Regions from separate parts of the Mammaliicoccus sciuri genome, predicted to be linked through region 2. Evidence: a T-box and tRNA genes for the amino acid it is inferred to sense, from the RefSeq annotation. Region 2 holds a T-box; the other holds one or more tRNA genes.

Region 1 (4,387 bases), 110 kb from region 2:
CTATTAAAATATTGGATGAAGGCTTCGAAGATGCCTCACAATTCTATAGATTTCCTGCTCAACATCATAAAAATCTAAGAACTACTAATTCAGTTGAAAATATTAATATGCAACTCAGAAAACGAGAAAAAATAGTTAAAACATTCCCTAATCTAGATTCAGCTTTTAGATTAATTGGCGCAGTACTTATGGATATTCAAGAAAGATTTGATAAGTCTAACAGACCATTTATCGCTTAATTAAGCTACTTATTTTTTAAAAAATAAGTAGTGATCAAACAACTATATCTGTTTAAACTTCAAAACATATATAGTTGTTCGATTCATTAAAAAACCAAAGGTTGATTACATTCTAAAGATATTACACAAACATATGGACTTGACTCTTCTTACGGACACTTCTCGGAATTCTGCCCCTAACAAACCCCATTATATCTATATCCATTATATTTCCACCCGCAATATTCCACCCTACAACTCAATCTCCACTCCGTGCCCAATTCCACATCCAACCACAATATTTTTTCACAACAAAAAAACACTGCCCACAAAAAGGTAGTGACCCCCCAAAGTTAGAGTTTCCATTATGCTATTAATTGGCTGGATTGAGTTCGGTATTGTACTGGACTTCGTCCAGCCAATTTTAATTTCAAACGTTCATTGTTATACCAATAGATGTAATCCTCAATTCTTCTTTTTAATGTTTCATAGTTAACAAGTTCTTCTCCATGATACATTTCCTGCTTCATGATGCCAAAGAAATTCTCCATAGAAGCATTATCCGCACACGTCGCTTTACGTGACATACTTTGATAAATCCTTTGTTCCGATAATCTTCTAATCCATGCATTATGCTGATAATGCCAACCTTGATCAGAATGTATCGTCGTACGATATGGTGCTTCATGCTTAATGATTGTAACTGCTTTATCCAATGATTGAAGTACTAAGTCTAATGTTGGTCTTCTGGATATACCATAAGAAATGATTTCCCCATTGTATAAATCCATAATAGGGCTGAGATATAATTTTTGTTCTTCAGCACATTTAAATTCAGTGATATCTGTCACTAATTTTTGAAGTCGAATAGATGTATGGAATCTACGATTCAAGCGATTTTCAGCCACTTTACCAACTGTACCTTTCTATGATTGATAGCGTGATTTACGTGTGAATTTTTGACATTTTAATCCTAGTTCTCGCATAATTCGTTGTACTTTCTTATGGTTAATGAGATAACCTTGATTTCTCAAAGCTAAATATATACGACGATAGCCGTATTTACCGTTGTGTTTTTGAAAAAGTTCAATGATCTTTTTCTTCCAACCTTTATCTAAATCTTCCTTTTGTAATTGTTTGGCATGGTAATGATAGGTTGCTTCTGGTATACCAACCTTTACTAAGATATCTTTTAATTTGAATCCTTCTTCTTTGAGTTCGAATGCCACTGCTGCTTGTGCTTTTCTAGAAAGGCACTCGGATTCTCTCGAAAAGCGTTCAACTTTTTTAAATAAGCATTCTCTAATCGAAGATTTTCATTTTCTAGCTCTAACTCTTTTTCTCGTGATAGGTTTTGATTAGATTTCTTCTGTTTCTTCTTTTTCATGGGAGGTCGTCCTTTCGGCTTTTCGAGTCCTTCCACACCTTCTTTGTCATATATCTTTTTCCATCGCACAATAATAGATGGGGTATTTAGGCCAAATTTAATCGCTGTATCTTGGAAGGAATCGCCTGTTCTTTTCATATAGTTTAATACATTTATTTTGAATGTAACAGAATAAACTGTCTTTTTCTGTTTCTTTTTAATGCCATCTACACCGAATGATTGAAAGGCTTTTACCCATGTTCGTATAATAATTTTATCAGGTATATTATATTTTTTAGCTAATTTTCGATAACCATAATGGCCATCTAGATAATCTCTTACAACTTTCAACTTAAATTCATCACTATATTTTGTCATATTAAAACACCCCCTAAAGTTAGTTTTTTTACTCTAACTTTAGGGGTGCAGTACCAAATGGACAGTGTTTTTTATATATAGTCTTGGATATTTTAAAAATAATGGCGGAGGAAGAGGGATTCGAACCCCCGCGAGCCGTTAAGCCCCTGTCGGTTTTCAAGACCGATCCCTTCAGCCGGACTTGGGTATTCCTCCAAATAAGACATTATTTATCTTATAACATGCCATTACTGATGTCAACAAAAATCACAAAATTTAAATTGTAATTTTTTTCTTTAAGTATTCATCTACAGCTTTTGCAACTGCACGACCTTCTTTTATTGCCCAAACGACTAAACTTTGACCTTTTCTTGCATCTCCAGCAACAAATACTTTATCTTGATTTGTTCTAAAGTCTTTTTCATTTGCTACGATTTTATTTCGTTCTGTCTTTAAGTTGAATGAATGTGGTACTAAATGTTCTGTACCTTCAAAACCAATTGATAATAGGACTAAATCTGCTGGCCAATGACGTTCTGTACCTTCGACAATTACCATTCCGTCTTCAGTTTCTTCTAATACTTGCGTATAAAGACCGCGAATATTACCATTTTCATCAACATCGTAACGCATTGTTTGAATACCATATGCTCTTGGTTCAAATCCGAATTTTTCACGATATTCTTTATGCGCATAGTCTAACTTGAAAATTGGCATTGGTAATGGCCATGCTGTATTTTGTTCCATTTTATCTGTTAGTCTTACATATTTATTAAATTGAACGACTGATTTACACTCATCTCTTAATGCTGTTGCTACGCAGTCAGCACCTGTATCACCCGCACCGATCACAATCACATTTTTACCTTTTGCTGTTATAGTTGGTTCGTCAATTTCTCCCATTTGTAATTGTGTTTGCTCTGTTAAATATTCCATCGCAAAATGTATACCGAAGCTCATACGTCCTTCTAATGGTAGGTCTCGTCCTTTTTGTGAGCCTGTACAAACAATAATTGCATCATACTGTTCATCTAGTTCCTCTTTCGTGATGTCTTTCCCCACATTAACATCTGTTTTGAAGACGATACCCGCTTCTTCCATTAATTTCACACGACGTTCGATAACTTCTTTATCTAATTTCATACTTGGTATGCCGTACATAAGCAAACCACCCGGACGATGGTTACGCTCATATACAGTCACATTATAGCCAAGTAAATTTAATTCTTCTGCAGCTGTTAAGCCTGCTGGACCACTACCGATAATGGCTACTTTTTCTTCTAAGCGATACTCAGGAAACTTAGGTTTCACAAGTCCCATATCATACGCTTCATCTATTATTGTACGTTCTATCCCTTTGATAGCAACTGAATCATTATTAATCGCTAAGACACATGAAGATTCACATGGTGCTGGACATACTCGACCTGTAAATTCAGGAAAGTTATTTGTTTCTGATAATCTTGCATATGCTTCTTCATAATCTTTGCGGTACACTAAGTCGTTCCACTCTGGTATATAGTTACCTATTGGACAACCTATTGTATCTCTACCGAATGATGAGCCTGTTTGACAAAATGGTGTTCCGCAATCCATACAACGCGCACCTTGTGTAGCTGCATCTTCTTTAGTAAAACGTTGTTGGAATGCGTCATATCCTTTAATTCTATCTTTTAACGGCAACTCATCAAGTTGTTGCTTAGGATACTTCATAAAACCTTTAAATTCACCCATAATATGCCCTCCTTCTTAATATACCGAAGCCAGTTCTTCTTCATCACCAATAGATTTTCGATCATCAAAGAATGCATTTAACAGTGCATCTTCTTCGTTTTCTAATTTGTGTAGTGAAATCTTCTGCATCATAAGTTTGTAGTCTTTCGGAATCACTTTAACCACTTTGTCTACAATTGTGTCAAATGACGCTAGCACTGCTTGTGCATTTTTACTATTTGTATATCGAACATGTTCTTCTAACATGTGTCTTAAATTCGCAATTTCATCTGGATCTTTTAATGTTTCAAACTCTAAAGTGTCAAGTTCATTATCTTTTTTGAATGCTTCAACATCTGTTGGCAATGCGTAACATACGCCACCACTCATACCTTGACCAAAGTTACGTCCTACATCACCTAAAATGACGACACGTCCACCAGTCATGTATTCTAATCCGTGGTCACCGACACCTTCAACAACGACGTTAACGCCACTATTTCTTACACAGAAACGTTCACCAGCTCGACCGTTAATATAAGATGTTCCACTTGTCGCACCGTAGAAACAAACATTACCGACAATAATATTGTCTTCTCTATCTTCGTTAGGTGCGTTTAAGATTAATTTACCTCCGGATAAACCTTTACCAAAGTAATCGTTAGCGTCACCAGTATGATGTAACGTCATACCTTTAGGCGTGAATGCACCATAACTTTGTCCAGCATGTTTG
Region 2 (4,387 bases):
CAATGATATAAAACACGCCACAAAGCAAATAAATGAATATATAAAATTTTATAATTCTAAAAGAATTTCATTAAAAATGGCTGCGCTTATAAAAGCACAGCCAACATATTGATTACTTTTTTAGTGTCTACTTGACAGGGTTATGTTCAAAGTCTTCGTGCACTTATATTCATATCTCAATCCATATAAAAAACAGCAGAAATTCAATTGAATGAATTTCTACTGTTTGATTATATATATGAATTATTCACTTAAACCGAATTCTGCACTTGCTTCGAATTTAACATCTCTACCGATCATTACGCCACCAGTTTCTAATGCTTGGTTAAATGAAACGCCGTATTTTTCACGGTCGATTTTACCAGTTACTGCGAAACCTGTTACTGTTTCACCGTTTAATGGGTTTTTACTTACGCCGTTGAAATCAACGTCGAATGTCTCTTCGTGTGTTACACCAGCGATTGTTAAATCACCTGTAATTGAATCTTCACTGATTGATTTTGTTTCAAATGTAATATTTGGGTTTTCATCTGCACTAAAGAAGTCAGCTGATTTTAAGTGAGCGTCACGGTCAGCGTTTTTAGTGTTGATTGAATCTGCTTTTATTGTAACTGTTGCTTTTAATGTAGAAAGGTCATTGATATCTCCTGATACTTCTACGTTATAATCTTCAAAAGTACCTTTAACGCGAGATACCATTAAATGTTTTACTGTAAATTCTAAACTACTGTGTGCTTTGTCGAAATTGAAATTTGTCATGTTTCAAAACTCCCTTTATTTATTTTGTATACTTAGTATATCAGATATAAAAATTATATTCAAGTGTTAAATCAAAAAAAGAGTAACCAATATATGATTACCCTTTTTGAGAGATTTAACTCATTTATAATTTAATTGTTTTTAAGCCACCCATAAATGGTACTAATACTTCAGGTACAGTGATTGTACCATCTTCATTTTGGTAGTTTTCAACGATTGCAGCAAATGTACGACCTACTGCTAAACCACTTCCGTTTAGTGTGTGTACGTATTCTGGTTTCGCATCTTTGTTTCGTTTAAATCTAATATTTGCTCTTCGTGCTTGGAAATCTGTCATATTTGAACATGAACTGATTTCTTTATAATCGTTGTAACTTGGTAGCCATACTTCTATATCATATGTTTTAGAGCTTCCAAATCCAATATCTCCTGTACATAAGTTCACAGTTCTGTATGGTAATTCTAAAGCTTGTAAAATATTTTCAGCGTGTTGAGTTAACTCTTCTAGCGCTTTAAATGAATCTTCAGGTCTTTCATATCTCACCATTTCAACTTTGTTAAATTGGTGTAATCTAATTAAACCTCTTGTATCTCTACCTGCTGATCCTGCTTCACTTCTGAAACATGCAGATTGTCCTGTAAATTTAATTGGGAATTGTTCATCTTGTAACACTTCATCACGATAGAAGTTTGTTAAAGGTACTTCAGCTGTTGGAATTGTATATAAGCCTTCTTTTTCTACTTTGAATAAATCTTCTTCAAATTTAGGTAATTGGCTTGTACCAAACATAGAATCTGCGTTTACAAGTTGAGGTACCATCATTTCAGCATAACCATGTTGCGTTGTATGCATCGTTACCATGAAGTTCATAAGTGCTCTTTCAAGTTGTGCACCTTGACCTGTTAAGAATACGAAGCGTGCACCTGATACTTTAGCAGCTCTTTCAAAGTCTGCCATTTTAAGACTTTCAACTAAGTCCCAGTGCGCTTTAGATTCAAAATCAAATTGACGTGGTGTACCCCATTTACGTACTTCTACATTATCATCTTCATCTTTACCGACTGGTGTTTCATCACTAATTAAATTAGGAATCCTTACTAATCTATACGTAACATCTTCATTTAATTGATTTAAATTGTGGTCGATTTCTTTAATTTGATCGCCAACTTGACGCATTTCTAAAATAACATCGTCTGCATTTTCTTTATTGCGTTTTTTCTGCGCAATTTCCCCGCTTACTTTATTACGTCGTGATTTAAGTTCTTCAGTTTGAGCGATGAGTTCACGGCGCTTTTTGTCTAATTCTAAAATTTCATCGATGACCTTTGGATCGTCACCTCTTTTAGCTACTTTATCTTTAACAAATTCCGGTTCAGACCTAATTAATCTAATGTCTAACATAATATTTCCTCCCTCTTATACTATAATTGTTTAAGAAAAAAGCACCACGTTCCTCGTTGTTACACAAGGGACGTGGTGCTTACGCGTTGCCACCCTATTTAACAGTTATTAAAAACTGCACTCTAAGTCATATAACGGTTTCTACCGATTGTTCTTCTTAAAAGGATAGATTCGTTTAAGTTTCATGTCTTGTTTGCACCAACCACAAGCTCTCTATACATGTACGCTTAAATTACTTATTCCTAAACAATATAGTTATTAAATTAACATAAATATATCAAATTGATATCATATTTTCAAGCTATACTTATGATTCAGTCAAGAGACCTGTATTTTCATAGACTTTTTTACCGTTAATAATCACTGTTTCGGCATGGTTTACACCGTAATGATATGGTAAATATTCATGGTTTGGAATATCCCATACGACTACGTCAGCTTGATCGCCAACTTCAAGAGTACCTGCTTCTGCATCAATTGCTTTAGCTGCGTTAACTGTAACAGCATTCCAAATTTCATTAGGCGTGAGTTTAAGCTTTAATGCCGCAATGCTCATTACAAGTTGAAGGTTATCTGTCACACAACTACCTGGATTGAAGTCAGTCGCAATTGCTACTGCACCATTATGATCAATCATACCTCTTGCATCTGCATATTGATCTTTACCTAAATAGAACGTTGTGCCTGGCAATAGTACAGCTACAGTGTCACTGTCTTTTAACGCTGCCTTATCTTCTTCACTAGAAGCTACGAGATGGTCTGCAGATATTGCACCTTCATCTATCGCTAACCCTAGTCCACCAAGTGGATCGATTTCATCAGCATGAATTTTAACTTTTAAACCTTTATCTTTTGCCGCTTGCATATAACGTCTTGATTCTTCAATTGTGAATACACCTGTTTCACAGAAGATATCCGCGAAGTCAGCTTTATCTTTCACATCATCTAATAAATCAATCATTTCTTGTAAGAATGTTGCATTGTCTTTCGCATCTTTAGGCACTGCGTGTGGTCCTAAAAATGTATGTTTCATTCGAATCGGTAAGTCTTGCGCTAATTGATGTGCAACATTTAATTGTTTTAATTCGGTTGTTTTATCTAAACCATAACCACTTTTAGCTTCAACAGTTGTCGTACCGAATTGAATCATTCTAATAATTTCTTTTTTAGATTTTTCGTATAGTGTTTCTTCACTTGATTCACGAGTCGCTTCAACCGTACTTAAAATTCCGCCACCTTGTTTCAAGATATCAAGATAACTTATCCCTTGTTGTTTAAGTGTCATTTCATGTTCTCTAGACCCGCCAAACACTAAGTGTGTATGTGCGTCTACTAAACCTGGTGATACGACTTTATGAGTGGCATCAATGACTTCTTTAGCTTCAAATTCTTCAGTATGTTCACCTGCATAAACGACTTTACCTTCATTTATAACAACTGTGCCATTCTTGACAATATTTAATTCATTTAAAACTTTCCCTTTAAGAGGTCCGTCAGTCTTCTTCGGCAAAATTAATTCACCTATATTTTGGATGATGATATCATTCATGGTTATCTTTCTCCTTTAACATTGGAATATCTACGTTTCTTTCTTTTGCAGTATCAATTGCAATGTCATACCCTGCATCAGCATGTCTTGCTACACCCATACCTGGGTCAGTTGTTAATACTCTACCTAATCTTCTATCTGCACGTTCACTACCGTCTGCTACAACGACCATACCAGCGTGTAATGAGTAACCCATACCTACACCACCACCATGGTGAACTGAAATCCAAGAACCACCTGCAGCTGTGTTGACAAGTGCATTTAAGATTGCCCAGTCACCTACAGCATCTGATCCGTCTTTCATTGATTCTGTTTCTCTGTTTGGTGATGCTACTGAACCTGAATCTAAGTGGTCACGTCCAATAACAATTGGTGCTGAAATTTCACCTTTTCTAACAAGTTCATTTAATGCTAATCCCATTTTTGCACGTTCGCCATATCCAAGCCATGCAATTCTTGAAGGTAAACCTTGGAAAGCAATTTTTTCACTTGCCATATCTAACCAGCGCATTAATTTTTCATCTTCAGGGAAGAGTTCGCGCATTAATTCGTCTGCTCTTTCAATATCTTTAGGGTCACCACTTAAAGCAGCAAATCTAAATGGTCCTTTACCTTCACAGAATAACGGACGGATATATGCAGGTACGAATCCTGGGAAATCAAATGCATTTTCTAAA

Evidence for each region. A T-box is a leader RNA that pairs with one kind of tRNA and senses whether it is charged. The one in region 2 lies ahead of serS (serine--tRNA ligase), so its partner is inferred to be a tRNA-Ser.
Region 1: it encodes a tRNA-Ser, which carries the amino acid that the T-box ahead of serS (serine--tRNA ligase) is inferred to sense. The anticodon was not compared.

Annotation. Positions count from the first base shown of each region.
Region 1 covers NZ_CP094824.1:127,222-131,608, reverse strand. The annotation lists gene MUA60_RS00565 (IS256 family transposase) at 1-239, shown strand, start outside; gene MUA60_RS00560 (IS3 family transposase) at 584-1,126, opposite strand; gene MUA60_RS00555 (IS3 family transposase) at 1,145-1,447, opposite strand; gene MUA60_RS00550 (helix-turn-helix domain-containing protein) at 1,411-1,962, opposite strand; tRNA gene MUA60_RS00545 (tRNA-Ser) at 2,065-2,157, opposite strand; gene MUA60_RS00540 (glutamate synthase subunit beta) at 2,218-3,675, opposite strand; gene gltB (glutamate synthase large subunit) at 3,691-4,387, opposite strand, start outside.
Region 2 covers NZ_CP094824.1:18,286-22,672, reverse strand. The annotation lists one part of gene MUA60_RS00100 (IS3 family transposase) at 1-112, shown strand, start outside; gene MUA60_RS00095 (YceI family protein) at 244-759, opposite strand; gene serS (serine--tRNA ligase) at 884-2,161, opposite strand; T-box leader at 2,225-2,420, opposite strand; gene hutI (imidazolonepropionase) at 2,469-3,710, opposite strand; gene hutU (urocanate hydratase) at 3,703-4,387, opposite strand, start outside.